Linked DNA regions of Solitalea canadensis DSM 3403. The protein of the gene in region 1 interacts with the protein of each later gene in a pairwise test. Links are inferred from orthologs where the notes say so. Each region holds a gene or a part of one and is shown on either strand. Other genes may lie near its edges. The genes, in order: ung and SOLCA_RS21490.

Region 1 (9,738 bases):
AGCTATCTGTAAAGAAATCTTTTTTAAGAGCCGTATGGTTCTTCCTTGCGGGTATTATCTTATTTTCCGGTTCATTATATTTATTGGCAACACGCGAAGTTATCGGATTTCATAACGCAACCTGGTTAGGAATCATCACTCCTTTTGGTGGTGTAGCTTTTATAATTGGATGGTTATCTGTATTTATTGGAGCGCTTAGAGAACGTTTTTAATAATAAAATGCCCTTTAAGTTTTTTTTTATTAATTTCTGAACCGGTTCAAAAACTTATACCTTATTACCTGTTTACTGGCATCAACAATTGCTAATTGATAAACTATGCTTAAACTTCATTCTGGTGATTATAACGACAGAGTAACACTGTTCGCAGAGGTTGTGCTGCCCTTAGCAATTTCCAGAAACTATACTTATCGCATTCCATTTGAACTCAATCAAACTATCAGGGTTGGGCAACGGGTAATCGTGCAATTTGGAAAGAATAAAGTATACACTGCATTAGTTTATCAGATTACAACTGAAGCTCCAACCCTATACGAGGCAAAGTATATTATTTCTGTATTAGATGATGTGCCACTGGTAACGGAGAATCAGTTAAGATTATGGCAATGGATTTCATCCTATTACATGTGCTACATTGGAGAAGTGATGAATGCTGCATTACCAGCAGCCATGAAACTTGCCAGTGAGACTAAAATCACCTTGAATCGTGAACACGAGTTTGATAAAAGCTTATTGAATGATAAAGAGTTTTTGGTTGTAGATGCATTGGAACTAAAAGAAGACCTCAGTATTAGTGATATTATGAAGGTATTGGGTCAGAAAACCGTAATGCCAGTAATTAAATCATTAAATGAAAAAAGAATCGTTTTAATTTCGGAAGAACTAAATGACCGTTATAAACCCAAGCTCGAAACATTTGTTAAACTACACAAGGTTTATAATAATCCTGATCAATTAAAAGAGCTTTTTAGCATATTAGAAAGGGCCCCAAAGCAGGTGGATCTTTTAATGGTTTACCTACACCTTTCGAAGCTCCGACCGGCACTAACAAAAAAAGAGTTACTGGAAGAAAGCGGTGCTTCTAATGCCATTTTTAATGCTTTGGTAGAAAAGGACATTTTCAGAACCGAAAAAAAAGAAATCAGTCGCTTTTCACAACCTGAAATTGAACTAATAAAAAACTTTAGTCTTTCTGCTGCACAAGAAAAATCGTTGGATGAAATTAAGGACGGATTTGAGGCTAATCTTCCGGTTCTTCTTCACGGAGTTACAGCCTCCGGGAAAACGCAGATTTATATAAAACTCATTGAAGCTTGTCTAAAAGAACACAAGCAGGCTTTATACTTATTACCTGAAATTGCCCTTACGGCTCAAATGATTCAGCGTTTGCAAGCACATTTTGGTGATAACGTAGGAATTTATCATTCAAAATACAATGACAATGAACGGGCTGAAGTGTGGCAAAAAACGCTTAAAAATCAATACAAAATAATTTTAGGCGCACGATCTTCTGTTTTTCTGCCCTTTGCAGATTTAGGGCTAATCATTGTTGATGAAGAGCACGAAACTTCCTTTAAACAATTTGATCCGGCACCTCGCTATAATGCACGAGACACGGCTTTGTATCTCTCCCATTTGCATAAAGCTTCCATTATTTTAGGATCTGCAACACCTTCTATTGAAAGTTATTATAATGCAACCAGCAATCGTTATAAACTGGTTACGTTGACAGAGCGTTTTGGCGGAGTTCAATTACCAGAAATACAAGTAGCCGATTTACAGCAAGAACGCAAGCAAAAAAGCATGAAATCTCATTTTTCGAGCTTGTTGTTCAATGAAATTGAATTAGCACTTAATAAAAAGGAACAGGTAATCTTATTTCAAAACCGCCGTGGCTACGCTCCTATGCTAATGTGTGGCACTTGTGGATTCACTCCCAAATGCATCAATTGCGACATTAGCTTAACATACCATAAACATGATAATAAATTGCATTGTCATTATTGTGGCTTTAAAGACGAGTTGTTTTATCGTTGCCCGGCATGTGGTAGTACCCAAGTAGAACAAAAAGGTTTTGGAACGGAAAAGATCGAAGATGAACTGGCAATAATCCTTCCAACAGCTAGAATTGCGCGAATGGATTTGGATTCAACCCGCAGCAAATACGGGTATCAGCATCTGATCAACGATTTTGAAGACCGAAAGATTGATATCCTGGTAGGTACCCAGATGGTTACCAAAGGACTTGATTTTGAAAATGTAAGTTTAATCGGTGTGCTGAATGCTGATGCAATGCTGAATTTCCCTGATTTCAGAGCTTTTGAGCGCAGCTTTCAGTTAATGACACAAGTGAGTGGCCGGGCAGGCAGAAGAAGCAGCAGAGGCAAGGTAATCATACAAAGCAACCAACCTACTCATAAAGTTATTGAATGGGTTATGTACAATAAATATGAACCTTTCTTTAAAGCGGAGTTAGCAGAACGGAGTGGGTTTCATTATCCTCCATTCTATCGGCTTATACAAATTGATATTAAAAATAAAGACCAAAACCTGGCAAACCAATCTGCCGAGTTTTTAGCCAAAGAGTTAAGAAATCAGTTAGGAAAACGAATATTGGGTCCGGAAATACCACTAATATCTCGGATACGAAACTATTATATCAAAACAATTATGATCAAAATTGAGAAGGAAAATGTCTCAATTGGGAAGGTAAAGCAAGTTGTTCAGGCCGCTATCGATCACTTTTATACACAAAAAGAGAATCGTAACAGCCTGATCAAAATTGATGTAGATCCTTATTAATCTTCGAGTGAACCGAAATTGTACAACAGGGTTAAACCACCCAATGGGTTAAAATAGGTTTCATACCTGGTAGTAGCCGGTACAGATGTTTTAATCATTGTTGCACCTAAAGTATTCTGAATCTTTTCATGGAACCAAATCCCATTAAAGTTAGCCGTTGCAGAAATGGTAATTCTATCCATAGGATAAATTTTTACACCAATGAATGGAGTAAATCCAGCTCCATTGCGAATATTTTCCACAGAACTCAGCACACCTGATGGCGGAACAATTTTCCCATTATACTCTGACCTGAAATAAAAAACGTCAAGTCCGATTACAGGTCTTACGTTGTAATAAAAGAATTCTCGTTCAAAACCAACGCCTACTTTCAGTTGCTCATTAGCTCCTGTATAGCCGGGACAAGTCGGACAATCAGGTGCGGAATTATTGTCTTTTTGCTTAAGATAATCTACTCCGCCGCGAAAAGAGTACATGTTATTTCGTACCTTGAATATAATTCCGGTTACGCTATTTAACTGATAATCATTGTTGTTGAAATCAGAATTAGGTACAGCCATTTGTTCATTGTAACTCAAAATTTTGGCTCCAAGACTGAACCTGTACGGAGAAATGTTTTGTGCTTTCAGGGTATTGGCAAACAACACTGAAAAGAAAATTAATAAGGGAAACTTTAGTTTCATTTTTTTGGGGAGTAATTTTTGATTTAGCTTTTATTTAGATAATTGAACAAATATGCATAATTATTCGACGCCCTTATCAAATATTGAGCCAATTTTATTGTATTTTTGACATTTAATAACTATAATTTAAAATTAATGCTCGATTCGTATAAACATAAAGGATTAAGAAAGGTTTTAGTAAAGCAACTTAAAGAGAAGGGCATTAAGGATGAGGCTGTTCTAAAGGCAATTGAAAAAATACCGCGCCATTTTTTTGTTGAAAAATATGCTGCTGAAGTTGCTTATGCAGATAAAGCTCTGCAAATCGACGCGGGGCAAACGATTTCTCAACCATACACCGTGGCCTACCAAACCGAGCTTTTACACATACAAAAAGGTGAAAAAGTACTCGAGATCGGAACAGGCTCTGGCTACCAAACGTCCATTTTAGTGGAACTTGGTGCTAAAGTGTATACAATAGAACGACAAAAAGAATTATTTGATAAGACATTAAAGTTTCTGCCTACTCTTGGCTACACTGCAAACTTTTACTTGGGTGATGGTTCTAACGGTATTCCTGAAGAGGCTCCATTTAATAAAATACTAGTAACAGCCGGTGCTCCAAGCATTCCGGACACGCTGTTAAAACAACTGGCCATTGGTGGGATTTTAGTTATACCTGTTGGTGATGAAAAAGTACAAACCATGACAACCGTATTGCGGGTGTCTGAAAAAGAATACGAAAAGGTAGAATTCGCTCAGTTCAGGTTCGTTCCTCTGATTGGGGATAAAGCCTGGTAGTTTAGCTACTGGCTATTAGCTGTTAGCTGTTAGAAGTTTCTAATGGCTAAAGGCTAACGACTAAAAGCTAATAGCTAACCTAAAATTTCCTCGCTCTACCCAACTCCACTTTCGCGTCGCGCTCTTTTATACTATCTCGTTTATCGAATTCTTTCTTACCCTGAGCCAAACCAATTTCTATTTTGGCAAATCCACGTTCACTGATAAACATATATAAAGGTATTATGGTTAAACCTTTTTCCTTTGTGCGTTGTAACAGTTTTTTAAGCTCTTTTTTTTGCAATAGCAAAGCTCGATCTCTTTTTGACTCATGATTATAAAATGAACCATGAGAGTATTCTGCAATGTGCATGTTTCTAACATACAATTGTCCGTCAATAAACGCACAAAATGCATCACTAATATTTACTTTACTTTCACGGACAGATTTTATTTCTGTTCCTAACAATTTTATCCCTGCTGTATACTTATCAAGGATATGGTATTCAAAATAGGCTTTCTTGTTCTTTATATTTACGTTATTACCCGACATATTCAAAAAATGTTAGAACAAAGTATTTTGTTTAGATTAATATAAATACTCTTGTTCACTGATTATCTTTCACAATTAATACCGGCACTTTTACTTTGTGCCTTACGGTATCTACAGTTGCCCCAAAGATAACATCTTTTAACGCTTTATGTCCATGTGCACCCATCACTAAAAAATCAATTTCACTATTATTTACAATTTTAGCGATTGCCTTTGCCGGATTACCATATCCAATCTTCCCTTCTACCTTGTACCCCATCTTTTTGATTTCACTCACATACTTGTCAATATTTCGTTCATCACTACGCGTTTCAAAATCATTGATTGATTGTCCCAAATATTGGGCTCCTGCACTCTCTACAATGTGTATAAGTGTGTAATCAGCATCCTTTCCCCCTTGAACTAACGCATTTCTGATAGTGTGGCGATCCATCGCTGAAAAATCAATCGTGATAGCAATATTTTTATATTCGATAAAATCTGGTGAATCAATAGATAATGCAGTTCCATGAGGCACAAAATCATCTTTAGGACTTTTCCTTCTGATAAACGGAACAACTATTACATACAAAAGCAGGCAACCTGTTAAGATGGTTACCGGAAGAACAAGAATGTAAATATAAATTACATTGTCTCCTGCTGATACTAACCAGCCTGTTATTTCTTCGTACACCAGTTTCACGTTTAATGAAATGATTAAAGTAGCACTTATCCACGCCAGCACCTTTACCCAATTTTTAATGGCAAAACCATTCATCTGAGATTTATCACTGCAGAAATGGATTAATGGGATGATGGCAAATCCTAACTGCAGACTTAACACCACCTGACTTAAAACCAGAAGTTCTCCAAGTTTATCCTCCCCAAACCAAATAATTGTTATCATGGCTGGAGCTATTGCAATGATACGAGTGATCAAACGACGCAGCCACGGACGAATACGTAAATTTAAATAACCTTCCATTACAATTTGTCCGGCCAACGTTCCAGTTATAGTTGAACTTTGTCCAGATGCAATCAAGGCAACGGCAAATAATGCAGGAGCTAACGATCCAAATATAGAGGTAAGCAATTCATGAGCATCTTCAATATCTGCAATCTCAAAGTATCCGTTATTATGAAAAGCTGCTGCGGCCAGGATCAAAATTGAAGCATTAACCAAAAATGCAAGATTCAGCGCAATTGTGGTGTCAAAGAAATTGAATTTCAACGCTTCTTTAAGACTCCTTTGTTCATTTTCTATTTTCCTTGTTTGTACCAACGATGAATGAAGGTACAGATTATGAGGCATTACCGTTGCACCAATAATACCGATAGCAATGTATAAAGCTTCGCCACCTAAAATAGAAGGTTTAAAACCTCTAGCAATTTCCTTTACATCCGGCTGCGCAATAAACACGTCGACTAAAAATGCCATTCCAATAATAAAGACCATCGAAACAATAAACACTTCCATTGTTCGAATGCCTTTATTCATGAGGAACAGAATGATCAACGTATCCAATACCGTAATAGATACACCCCATATTAATGGCAAGCCAAACAGCAATTTTAACCCAATGGCCATACCGATAACTTCGGCTAAATCACAGGCAGCAATCGCTATTTCGGCTAATATGTATAATGGAATATTAATAAAGCTTGGGTAAGTTTTACGAGATGCCTGGGCAAGATCCAATCCACGTACAATTCCTAAACGGGCACTTAAACTTTGAAGTAACAAAGCCATTAAATTCGACATCAATAACACCCATATTAACTGATAGCCGAACTTACTTCCTCCTGCAATATCTGTAGCCCAGTTCCCGGGGTCCATATAACCAACGCTTACCAAATAAGCCGGGCCAATAAATGCCATAAACCGTTTCCATGGACTCTTTGATACTGGAATACTTACGCTTGAATGAACTTCGGCTAACGAACCGGAACTGTGTGCCTGTGACATAATTTTATTTTGCTACCAGAATATTATTTGCTACTTCCTTACTTAGAAAAAGCGTTCTACCATCGGCTGTTGAAACAATAACCGATTGATCGTATTCATTTTTTTCTTTGATTGTGATGGATGCGCCTAATCCGAGTTGTTGTTTTTCGAGGTATTGTAGGAAGGTATTGGTGTGGTCAGAAACACCGGCTATTTTTCCGGAATCTCCTTCATCAAGTTTTAACAGCTTATGAAAATTGGTTATGGAAAACACCCCATTTTTAGTAGGAATTGGGTCGCCATGGGGATCATATTTAGGAAAACCCAGGTATTCATCCAATCTATTTATCAATTTATCGGAATTAATATGTTCAAGTTCTTCCGCAATATCATGAACCTCGTCCCATTTAAAATTAAGCTTATTCACTAAAAAACACTCCCATAACCGGTGTTTTCTAATAATTTGAACGGCTATCTCCTCACCCTTTTTGGTAAGGCTGACTCCTTGGTAGCGTTCGTAATTTATTAATTTCTTATCCGCTAGTTTTTTTAACATATCTGTTACCGAAGCTGCCTTAGTATTCATCACTTCTGCAATTGCATTTGTGGTTACATTCCCTACAATGTGCTCGGTAAGCTTATAAATGGCTTTTAGATAGTTTTCTTCTGTAAATGAGTTCATAATTAAAGTCTGTCAAATCTAATATTTTTTTTAGACTAACCTAAATTTTCCAAATTTTTTTTCGGCAGAATATTGTTTGGTGGCAAATAAATTTGCTACTTTGTAGGAAATATAAAACAATGAACGGACATCATCTCGATAAGATAGACCTACACATTATCAAATTACTACAAAAAGACGGACGAATTACCAATTTGCAATTATCCAATGAGATAGGCCTTTCTCCCGCTCCCACTCTTGAGCGTGTTCGTAAGCTTGAAAATCAGGGATACATTAAAAGTTACCATGCTTCAGTTGATGAAGAGTCGTTAGGTTTTGGCGTAAAATGCTTTATTCAGATTACTATTAACCTAAATATTCCTGATGCCAGAAATAAATTCATTCAAAAAATCAATGCGATTGAGGATGTAGTAGAGTGTCATCACGTAACCGGTTCGTCAGACTTTGTTGTAAAGCTGGTTGCTAAAGACATGAAGGGTTACGAACGTATTATTTTGGAGAAACTAAGTAAAATTGAAGAAATTGGTCATCAAAGCTCAATGATGATTTTATCAAGCACCATTAAGCCTTCGTTGCCTATTGTTCTTGAGAAGTAATTTGCCAATCTATGGGAGCTAAACCTTCTTTGGTTAGGATCTCATTTGTTTTTGAAAAATGTCTGCAGCCTAAAAATCCATTATATGCCGAAAACGGTGATGGATGGGCTGCAGTCAAAATAAAATGCTTGTTTGCATCTATTAAAGCTGTTTTAGCTTTTGCATAATTCCCCCAAAGGATAAACACCAATCCTTTTTTCTTTTCAGATAACTTACGGATAACTGTATCTGTAAATTGCTCCCATCCTTTATTTTGATGCGAACCTGCTTGACTTGCCCTTACTGTAAGTGTTGCATTTAATAACAATACTCCTCTTTTGGCCCATTCTGTAAGTGTTCCATGATTGGGCGCCTGAATATTAAGATCTGCATCTAATTCTTTATAAATATTCTTTAATGAAGGTGGAACTGCTACTCCCTTTTGTACCGAAAAACATAGACCATGTGCCTGACCTGCTCCATGGTAAGGATCCTGGCCTAAAATAACTACTTTCACCTCATCGAACGGGGTATAAGTAAAGGCATTAAATATATCGGAGTTACTAGGATAGATTACAGCTCCATTGCTTTTCTCTTCTTGTAGGAAAGCCTTAAGCTTAACCATGTAATCTTTTTCAAATTCATCTTTCAATACAGCAAGCCATGAGGGCTCAAGCGAAACTGACATATAAAAAATTGTTATTTGACGCCAAGATAGTAGTTTTGGCCAAAAATTAATAGCAAAAAAAGGATATCTGCTTTGTCAAGCGTTTTTTATTGCAACTATTCCAACCATTTTTACGTATTAAGTATTGAAAAACAACCGAAGGTCATTTTTCACTTACTGACAATTAAAAACCGAATCTTTCATGAAAAAACTAAGCACATTATTCATAATTCTTTTAGGAGTTTTCAGCATTGTGACATCCTGTAAGGATAATGATGATCCGCAACCATCATTAGATGGTAAATGGTCATTGGTAAAAGCAGATGTAAAAGTTACTGATGGAAATGGAAACGTTGTTAATTCCTTTAATATTCCTATTTCGCAATTTGCTGAAAAAGATAAACTAGAGTTAGAATTTAACAATGGAAAAATCATTTCGCAGGTTGATGCAAATGGAAATGCTGTTGTTTCTTCGGTAAATTACCGTGTTGACAATAACACCCTGTTAGTAAAAGCTAATGATGCCAGTCCGGAAGAGCTCTTTGCCATTTATTCATTATTTAGCAAAGAACTTACACTTACATTTGTTGAAATAAACGATGATGGCAAAATTGAGACTAAGCTTGTCTACAATCGTAAATAAAACATAAGCTCATAAAAGAAAAGCGTCCCTTCTTAGGTTCAACCAAGAAGGGACGCTTTTTTTATTCTAAGTTTGATCTATTCAAACCAAACTTTTACTTCTTCTAATGACGGATTTTTAAGTTCGAGCTTCATTTTCTTTTTCATTCCGCCCATATCATTAAATACTTTATTCGGATTTGCCGCTTTTAACTCTTCTACTGTATTGAATCCCATTTTACGAATTACCTGAACCCAATCAATAGGAATTCCAATAGCAACAAAATCTTCGTCAGTGCTTGCTGTTTGCTTTTTCTCAGGGCGCATTTGGGGGAAAAACAATACTTCCTGGATGGTGCTCTGATTGGTCATCAACATCACCAAACGGTCAATACCGATTCCTAAACCAGCAGTTGGAGGCATACCGTACTCTAATGAGCGTAAGAAATCCTCATCCATTGCCATTGCCTCAT
Region 2 (9,781 bases), 2.0 Mb from region 1 along the record:
TAAACCTAAGACTGTCCATTCAGCTTGGTCAATTCTCCCCTTATAGAGGTCGATAACATCAGTTTTAGTTCTTCAGCAGGAAGATTCTGTGCCATTACAAACATTAGTTTTGTGATAGCAGCTTCGTAAGTCATGTCATAACCACTTAAAATTCCCATTGACGACAATTCATTACTGGTTTCATAATGTCCTAATTCTACGGTTCCACCCATACATTGAGAAATATCGAGGATCAAAATTCCCCTGTTTATGGCTTCTTTCAATACGGCCAGAAATCGTGGATCTGTACTTGCATTTCCGGAACCGAACGCCTCCATTACTACTGCGCGCAAACCCGGAGTGCTTAATACGCCACTTACAAAGCGAGCATCCATTCCAGGAAACAACTTTAATGATCCTACTGATGTGTCAAAGTATTTATAAACTTTAAGCGGTTTCTCTGGCTGAGGTAGAATATACTTTTCGTTATATTTTAACCTAATTCCGGCTTCTGCCAAAGGATGATAGTTGGTCGAAGTAAACGCCTGGAACTTTTCTGAATCAAATTTAGTGGCTCTGTTTCCTCTGTAAAGCATGAAATCAAAATAGATACATACTTCAGGAACCATTGCAGAACCATCATCTTTTTTAGCTGCAGCAATTTCAAGAGCGGTCAGCAGATTCTCTTTTGCATCTGTCCTGATCTCCCCAATTGGCAGTTGAGAACCGGTAAAAACCACCGGTTTGGCTAAGTTTTCCAACGCAAAACTTAATGCCGAGGCCGAATAAGCCATCGTATCTGATCCGTGTAATATCACAAAACCATCGTACTTATTATAATTATCTTCAATGATCACTGCCAATTCTACCCAGATTTCCGGTGTCATATTAGATGAATCCAGCGTCGGGTTGAAAGAGTGAACGGCGAAATTATAATTAAGTCGTTTTAGTTCGGGTACATTACCGGTAATGTGCGAAAAGTTGAATGGTTTTAATGCTCCTGTTTTAGGATCATTTACCATACCAATCGTACCGCCGGTATAGATAATCAGAATATTGGTCATTAAGGTTTAGATTCGTTAATTTTTGATTGATTTGCAAAGAAAACCAATCTGAATTAAACTCCAAATATTTTTACCGAGTTTTCTGTAGTGATTTTTGCCAATTTTACAATATCCATCTGATAAAGGTCGGCTACTTTTTGAGCAATATGCACTAAATAGCTTGTCTCATTAGGCTTACCTCTATAAGGTACAGGAGTTAAATAAGGCGCATCCGTTTCCAAAACAATATGTTCAGGATTAATTGCCGCCACAGTTTTATCTAATCCTGAGTTTTTATAGGTAACAACTCCTCCAATGCCCAAGTAAAAGTTTAGATTAATTACTTTTTGAGCTTGTTCAACTGAACCTCCAAAACAATGGAAAATACCACGAAGTTTTTCATCCTTTTCTTCTTCTAATACTTCAATGATTTCGTTGTAAGCATCGCGGCAATGGATAACGATTGGCAGGTTAAGCTCTTTAGCCCAACCAATCTGAGTTTTGAATGCTTTCTTTTGCTCTTCCAGATGCGTTTTATCCCAATAAAGGTCTATTCCGATTTCACCGATCGCGTAGATTTTATTTGCATCAATAGCCTGCTTTATAACAGTTAACTCTTTTTCATAATTATCCTTAACAGAACATGGGTGAAGACCCATCATTGGAAAACAGTTTTCGGGATATTTCGTGGCCAGATCAAATACATGCTGAATAGTTCCAGAATCTACATTTGGCAAAAACATACGTTTTACCCCATTGTCAAAAGCACGCTGAATCGCTTTTTCTCTTTCTGCCGGATCTTCTGGTGAATAATATTGGTGTGTATGTGTATCGGTTAATAACATTTTAAAATTTTGTTCCGTGATCGACTCACAAGTTTATTTTCTCAAATGCTGTTTAAACAAAAACTGCGAATGATTGTTCATCCGCAGTTCTTTATTTTATTTGTCTGTATGTTCAGATCAACTATTTCTTAGCTGATTTAACATCCAACACTTGTAATTCAAATACTAATGGGCTGTTTGGAGGAATAGGACCATTACCCATTTCACCGTAAGCTAATTTTGCAGGAATAATGAAAGTTGCAGATTCGCCTTTTTTCAATAATTGTAATGCTTCTACCCAACCATCAATCACCATACCTTTTTGAACTGGTAATTCAAATGGCTGACCACGGTCTAATGATGAATCGAATTTGGTTCCGTCTAACAATTTACCGGTATAGTGAACTTTAACAGTATCACCTAATTTCACTTGAGTTCCGGCTGCAGCTGGAGTAGAGATGAAATAACGTAAGCCAGAAGCTGTTTTTTGGAATGCAATTTTGCTATCAGTTTGGAATTTATCCATTGCTTTATTGGCTTCTGCTTCCATTGACGATTTAGTTTTAACGTCTTCTACTTTTACAATGAACGTTAAATAGCTACCCGATTTAATAAATGGAGGCATTGACATACCCATTTTAGGATTGAAAACTGAGTCAGCAATAACTTTAAATGAAGCACTGTCGCCTTTAGTTAACATTTTAAAGGCATCCATCATATCTCCTTTGAAAAGAGGTTTTTGAACGATCAAATCATAAGGTCTTTTCATTTTGTAAGTATCCATCAATACTGAATCACTGTCAGTTTTGTAGATAATATTTACACGAATAAAGTCGCCTTCTTTGATTTTTTCGCCTTTATTTTCGGTATAGATTTTATATAACAGACCGTTCTCACTTTTCTTGTAACCATCTTTGTTACAAGCGAACAGCACACCGGCAAGGGCTACTGCTAAAACTGCAAATTTTGCTTTCATTGAATAATTTTCTATTAATGCTTGTGGTTTAAACGTTTAATAACTCTTTATATTCCGGTAGTACTGAAATAAACTTCTGTACGGTTTCTTCCAATGATAATTGCGATTGTCCCCCTGCGGCATTGTGATGCCCTCCTCCTTCAAAGTATTTTTTTGCAACTTCATTTGCCGGAAATTCTCCTTTAGAGCGTAATGATAATTTAACTATTTCGGCCCGGTCAATAATTATGGCCGCGAATTTAATATTATTGATTGAAAGTGCGTAATTAACAATACCTTCTGTATCACCTGAACCAACATTATATTCATCAAGATCTTGCTGTGTTAATGCTATCAGCGCTGTTCTGTATTCTTCAAAAACTTGCAATTTATCTTTCAGACAGTATCCTAAGAAACGTGTCCGACTTTCAGAATAGGTATCGTAAACCAATTCATGAATACGTGCATTATCTGCACCCACCTCAATAAGGTCGGCAACAACTCTATGCAAATGTGCGGTTACAGAGTTAAAGCGGAACGATCCTGAATCAGTCATGATTCCACAATACAAACAACTGGCGATACTTTTATTTAACAACGCTTTATCACCCATTTGCACCATAAAGTCATAAACCAACTCTGCGGTAGCACATGCCGCGGCATTCCATAAGCGATAATCATCAAACCCCTCTGGCTCGAGGTGATGATCGATCATTACTTTTATTCCAGGAGCAGCCCCAACAACATCGCCAAGTCCGTTTATCCTTTTCAGACCATTAAAATCAAGGCAGAAAATAATATCTGCATCAGCAATTAACTTTTCTGATTGTTGGGGTTGATCAGGATATACGATAACCTCTCCATTTCCAGGTAACCAATGTAAAAAGAATGGATAATCAGTAGGAGTAATTACATGTACGTTATGCCCTTTTAGTAACAAATAATGATAAAGCCCTAATGATGAACCCATCGCATCACCATCAGGTTTTGGATGAGTTGTTATGACTATATTTTTTGCTGTTTCTAAAAGTGGCTTTAAGGCCGTAATTGACTGCATGTAATTTGGTTAAAGAGGGCGAAGATACGTAGTTTGGTCCATAGTTCATAGACATATCGAGCGGGTAATGGACCATAGTCAATAGTCCATAGACCATAGTAAGTTTAATCCGACTCGAAGATTCTATAGACTATGGACCATGGACTATGGACTAATATAATTACTTCACCGGCTTAATATCTACTAATTCAACATCAAACACTAGGATGCTGTTAGCTGGAATATCCGCTCCCATTGCACGTTCTCCGTATGCTAATCCTGATGGAATTACAAAAACTGCTTTTTCTCCTTTTTTCAACAATTGTAAACCTTCATCCCAACCGGCAATCACCATGTTTTTGCCTAACATAAATTCGATAGGCTGGTTGCGATCGTAAGATGAATCGAATTTTTTACCGCTTAATAGTTTACCTGTATAGTGTACATTAATGGTGTCACCTGCTTTTGCATTCACTCCGTTTCCTTTTGAAGTTATTTGGTAACGCAACCCTGATGGTGTAGTCGACAATTGCAGATTATTGACTTTTGCATAATCACTAATTGATTTGTCTTCCTCTGCTTTGCGCTTAGCTGCTGCTGCTTTTGCTTCAGCTTCCATTTGCTGAGGTGTTTTTACGTCGATAACCTTAATCGTATAACATAAAAATCTTTTTGATGCCAGAAATGGCGGACGTTGAACAGATGCAGGCGCACCTTTAAATAACAAATCACTACCAATTCTAAATGTGGCACTATCACCTTTGGCCAATAATGTTAAAGCCTCCATAACCTGACTCTTATCTGCCATTGTATCAATTCTTACAATAACCTCAGCAGGTTGTTTAAGCTTATAAGTACTTTGAAGGATTGAGTCTTTATCGGTTTTATAGATCATGTGAAATTTCACATAATCACCTTGTTTGATTTTTATTTTATTGGTGGCTGTTGTTTTAAGAATTTTATAAAACAGGCCACGTTTGGTTTGCTGAAAGCCATTATCAAAAGCCATCAAAGTTACTCCTGCGATAACTAATAATGCTATCAGAAATTTGAGTTGTTTCATTTAATTTATGTAAGCGTTAATGTGTTAAAAACCAGTTAAAGGCAAGGGGCTAAATTAACAGATAAAACTCTATCTTTGCGGCAAATTTTAAAAAAGAAATGGTTACTAACAGAACTTTCACAATGATTAAGCCTGATGCGGTGGCGAATGGCCATGCAGGCGCGATTTTAGACCGTATCATTAAAGCGGGCTACAAAGTTGTTGCATTAAAATACACAAAACTTACTACTGAAACTGCTGGTCAATTCTATGCTGTTCACAGTGAGCGTCCGTTCTATAAAGACTTAGTTAGCTTTATGTCGCAAGGACCTATCTATGCTGCGATTTTAGAAAAAGACAACGCGATCGAAGATTTCCGTAAATTTATCGGAGCAACTGATCCAAGTAAAGCTGATGCTGGAACTATCCGTGCTGATTTTGCTAAATCTATTGACGCTAACGCTATCCACGGTTCTGATTCAGATGAAAACGCTGCTATCGAAGGAAACTTCTTCTTCAATAACTTTGAGCGTTTCTAATTTAGCTATAAGCCTTTAGCTGTTAGCTATTGGCCTATAAAAGGAAAAGCATGAATTGAGTTCATGCTTTTCCTTTTTTTATTAAGCTAGCAGCTGAAAATCTAATAGCTAATTACTAACAGCTAATGGCTGATAGCTACCAGCTACTTCAATAACTCAGTTTCTAATTTTAGCTATTAGCTATTGGCCTATAAAAGGAAAAGCATGAATTGAGTTCATGCTTTTCCTTTTTTTATTAAGCTAACAGCTGTAAATCTAATAGCTAATTACTAACAGCTAATGGTTGATGGCTACCAGCTATTTCAACAACTCAATCACTTTTTCAACAGGCCTTCCGATAACGGCTCGATTTCCTTCAATCACTATCGGACGTTCCATCAACTGTGGAAACTCAATCATTGCATTAACTATTTCGTCATCGCTCAAAGATTTACCTGCAAATTGTTCTTTCCAGATTGGCTCTTTTGTTCTCACTAGTTCTATGGGATTTATGCCGATAAGTTTTATAATGTCCTTAAGTTCATCAACAGAAAGCTTATCGTCGATATATTTTATAATTTCCAGCTTAGCGCCCTTTTCTTCTAATAATTTCAAAGCAGTTCGGCTGGTGCTGCATTTTGGATTGTGAAGTATTTTCATCTTATTTTCTTGTGATCTAAACTTTCAACTGAGTTTACTTTTTAGCTTATCTCTAACACCATTCTCCCATTCCTTTTTTAGAATACTGAGAACAATACTATCCCGTCTTCCACCAAACGAGTCGGGCATATGACTACGAAGCACACCTTCCACGGTACACCCAATACTTTTCATTGCAGCAATACTTCTAGCATTATTATTATCTGCTCTAAACTCTACCCTTTCCATGCCCAACTTCTCAAAAGCAAACTCCAACAATAGAAACTTACATTGCTTATTTAAACCTGTACCTTGAAAATCTTTACCATACCATGTATAACCCAACTGCAATGTTTGATAAGATAATTGTATATCATAAAAACGAGTACTTCCTGCATACCTGTTTTGCTGTTTATCAAATACGATAAATGGAAATTCTCTACCTAGTTTCTTTGCGGCTAAAGCAATCTGAATATATTTTTTCAAATTCTCTTCACCACCAGCCTGTAACAAAGAATATCTCCAGATTTCAGGTTCATTTAAAGAAAATTCTAACAAATGTTCAAAATCGGTTTCTTCTAATGGCCGTAAAAGGACTTTTTCATTTTCGAGGACAACGATCTGAGACGGATCAAAAAGGTTCATACTTACTTATTAGAAACTTAACGTTATTTATACTGTCTTAAAACTATAAAAACACCACTTCCTCAATCACTTTGGTTCCAGCCTTATCATTTACCACCTCAACAATCTTCTCTTTTGCACGGGTAAGCTCATGGCGAAGTGCCGCGGAATCTAATCGAACAAATAGTTTTTTATTGCGGATAAATATTTCAGAAGTTCTGTTGGCAACCATTGGCCCCATTATATCGGCCCATGACTGAACAATATTCACTTCATTATATTTATCCTTTATTCGGTATGTTTCAAGAAGCAGGTCTATTGCTTCTTTCATTGTTTGTTCGTTGGATTTTTTAAACATATATTTTGGTGATTACACCGATTAGGCCCGATAATTAACGGGATTGATTACATTAATAAATAAGTTGATTCAGTAGTTAAACGATCCTATTCTGATCGGTTTACAAAAGCTTCGTCTTTAATATGTCCGCCTTCAACTGCTCCTTTGCTTACTTCGAACACTTTAATATCCATTCCTATTTCATCAAACACCTTTTCTACCCGGTCTTTACTGGTATCGGTAATAAATAACTGGCCGAAATTATCCTGAACAACCATTTCCATCATTTTTTTAACCCGCATGTCATCCAGCTTGTCAAAAATATCATCTAATAATAATAAGGGCTTAAATCCTTTTAACTTATAGAGATAACTATACTGTGCCAGTTTTAATGCAATGAGAAATGATTTTTGCTGACCCTGAGATCCAAATTTTTTCAAGGAGTAGCCATGTATACTAAATTCAAGCTCATCTTTATGAATACCAAAATTCGTGCGTTGTAAAACGGTATCCTTTCTGAAGCTTTTTTTCAAGCCTTCTGCATAAGCATCTTCATTTAACTGCGAAACATATTGCAGGGTCACATTTTCTGCTTCGTTACTAAGATACTTATAATGTGTATTAAATACTTCAGTAAATTCTTCGAGGAATGATTTTCGTTTTTGATAAATTTCAGAACCTGTTGCAATTAATTGATCATCATAAACAGATAGAAGGTCAGGATCAAAATTTCCACTTTCTGCAAACTGTCGAAGCAAGCTATTTCTATTCGTCAGGTTCTTATTATATAATATAAGCGTGTCGAGGTAACGGTTATCTGTCTGAGAAATTACATTATCAATAAATTTCCGACGCTCTTCACTACCTTCAATAACCAGGCTAATATCATACGGAGAGATCATTACTAACGGGAACTGTCCGATATGATCTGCCAATCGTGAATAGTCCTTTTTATTACGCTTGAATTGTTTTTTCTGATTTTTCTTTAATCCGCAGAAAATAACCTCACTCTGTTCATTTTTCTCAAAAACGCCCTGCAACATAAAAAAATCCTGTTCATAGCGTATTTGCTGACTATCAACCGGATTAAAATAACTTTTGCAAAGAGACAGGTAATGGATAGCATCCAACAGATTTGTTTTACCTGCACCATTATTACCAACAAAGCAATTTACCGTTGGAATAAAGTCCAATTCGGCCTCTTCGTAGTTTTTAAAATTTAACAGGGTAAGCTTTTGCAGATACATTGAACAAAGGTAAGCAACATCAAATAATAATCAGACTTGCGTAAAAAGATTAAAAGTGTATTTTTGCGCACTCAATATAGTACAAATGGCAAAAAATCAAGAGAATAATCATCAGGAAATCGGTGGTTTAGATTTACAAGGGCAGTTCGGAAAAACAGAAATGTTTGTTACCGAAAACAAAAAAAGCCTTCTAATCATTCTGGGAGCAATTGTGATTATGGGTGGTTTATTCATAGGTTGGAACCTTTACCATAAAAACCAGGATAAAGAAGCACAGGATCAAATGTTTAAGGCTGAACAATATTTTGAAGCTGATTCATTAGATAAGGCTCTTAACGGAGATGGTAACTTCCCTGGATTTGTAAAAATTATTGACGAATACAGTGGTACAAAGGCTGCTAATTTGGCTTATTATTATTCAGGTATCATTTACCTTAAGAAAGGTGAATTCCAAAAAGCAATTGACAACTTAGAAAGTTATAGTTCTAAAGATGAGGTTACCAGTGCAACCGCTCTAGGTGCAATTGGTGATGCATACAGCGAATTAAAGAATTACGATAAAGCAGCTGATTATTACAAAAAAGCAGCTGATAAAAAACTGCAAAGCTTTTCACCAATCTACTTAATGAAATTAGGTATGATCTACGAGGAGTTGAAGAAAAATGACAAAGCTGTTGAAGCTTACAAAACGATCAAAACTGAATACGCTGAATCGCAACAAGCACGTTCAATTGATGAATACATCGCTCGTGCTGAAGCAAAGTTATAATCGGCTAAAGTTCTAACTGAACAAAAATATTTAAGCGGTGAACAGTACTTTGGCTGTTCGCCGTTTTTATTTCCTGCTAACCTTTAAATCAACATATGGCTACTGCATATAAAAATTTATCAGACTTTTCTGAATCAGAAGTACCTTCTGCTCAGGGATATAAATTTGGAATTGTTGTTTCTGAATGGAACCATAAAGTTACTGGAGCTTTATTAGATGGTGCCATTTCTACATTAAAGAATTATGGTGCTGCCGATGAGCAAATTATTACTCACACAGTTCCAGGCACTTTTGAATTAAGCACAGGAGCACAGCTGTTATTAGAATCAGAAACGTTTGACGCGGTTATTTGTTTAGGCTGCGTTGTTCAGGGTGAAACCCGTCACTTTGACTTTATCTGCAATGCTGTTTCAATTGGCATTACGGATGTGGCTTTAAAATACAACAGACCTGTGATTTTCGGTGTTTTAACAACTGATAACATGCAGCAGGCTATTGAACGCGCAGGCGGCCGACATGGAAATAAAGGTGATGAAGCAGCAGTTACTGCTATCAAAATGGCCGATCTTGCTAAAAAGTTGAAAAAATAATAACCAATAGTTTAGGTTTTGCGTATAAACGGTTATGAAAAAGTCAGCCGTTTTGTTAGTACTTACCTGCATGCTATCTGGAATACTTTTTGAGGCATGTGGAAGATATCAATGTCCAGCGTATGCTTCGGGAATAACAGCAAAGCCTGTAAAATCTAAAGGAAAGAAAAAAGACCGT

The links.
Region 2: the proteins of ung (region 1) and SOLCA_RS21490 interact in binary tests that used the Escherichia coli proteins (3 or more experiments, as listed by UniProt). The link is inferred for Solitalea canadensis DSM 3403 from one-to-one orthologs.

The regions. Positions count from the first base shown.
Region 1 is NC_017770.1:3,065,045-3,074,782, forward strand. The notes cover bases 6,823-9,738. They hold ung (uracil-DNA glycosylase), read right to left. Parts: upstream 8,666-9,738; coding sequence 7,979-8,665; downstream 6,823-7,978. Other genes in these bases: SOLCA_RS12660 (metal-dependent transcriptional regulator), read right to left, coding at 6,823-7,402; SOLCA_RS12665 (Lrp/AsnC family transcriptional regulator), read left to right, coding at 7,522-7,998; SOLCA_RS12675 (lipocalin-like domain-containing protein), read left to right, coding at 8,847-9,287; lysS (lysine--tRNA ligase), read right to left, coding at 9,365-9,738. Also shown: SOLCA_RS12630 (DUF423 domain-containing protein), read left to right, coding at 1-212; replication restart helicase PriA, read left to right, coding at 318-2,801; SOLCA_RS12640 (hypothetical protein), read right to left, coding at 2,798-3,484; SOLCA_RS12645 (protein-L-isoaspartate(D-aspartate) O-methyltransferase), read left to right, coding at 3,620-4,264; SsrA-binding protein SmpB, read right to left, coding at 4,344-4,796; SOLCA_RS12655 (Nramp family divalent metal transporter), read right to left, coding at 4,852-6,741; more of SOLCA_RS12660, read right to left, coding at 6,746-6,822. UniProt on the Escherichia coli protein: Excises uracil residues from the DNA which can arise as a result of misincorporation of dUMP residues by DNA polymerase or due to deamination of cytosine.
Region 2 is NC_017770.1:5,082,509-5,092,289, reverse strand. The notes cover bases 3,750-6,708. They hold SOLCA_RS21490 (nucleoside-diphosphate kinase), read left to right. Parts: upstream 3,750-4,998; coding sequence 4,999-5,418; downstream 5,419-6,708. Other genes in these bases: SOLCA_RS21480 (GNAT family N-acetyltransferase), read right to left, coding at 6,082-6,681; arsC (arsenate reductase (glutaredoxin)), read right to left, coding at 5,716-6,057; SOLCA_RS21495 (FKBP-type peptidyl-prolyl cis-trans isomerase), read right to left, coding at 4,019-4,900; SOLCA_RS21500 (DHH family phosphoesterase), read right to left, coding at 3,750-3,858. In the rest of the region: SOLCA_RS21515 (asparaginase), read right to left, coding at 6-1,043; SOLCA_RS21510 (TatD family hydrolase), read right to left, coding at 1,097-1,867; SOLCA_RS21505 (FKBP-type peptidyl-prolyl cis-trans isomerase), read right to left, coding at 1,989-2,822; more of SOLCA_RS21500, read right to left, coding at 2,851-3,749; SOLCA_RS21475 (DUF721 domain-containing protein), read right to left, coding at 6,725-7,018; DNA replication/repair protein RecF, read right to left, coding at 7,105-8,244; SOLCA_RS21465 (tetratricopeptide repeat protein), read left to right, coding at 8,330-9,013; ribH (6,7-dimethyl-8-ribityllumazine synthase), read left to right, coding at 9,109-9,603; SOLCA_RS23310 (hypothetical protein), read left to right, coding at 9,638-9,781. UniProt on the Escherichia coli protein: Major role in the synthesis of nucleoside triphosphates other than ATP. The ATP gamma phosphate is transferred to the NDP beta phosphate via a ping-pong mechanism, using a phosphorylated active-site intermediate.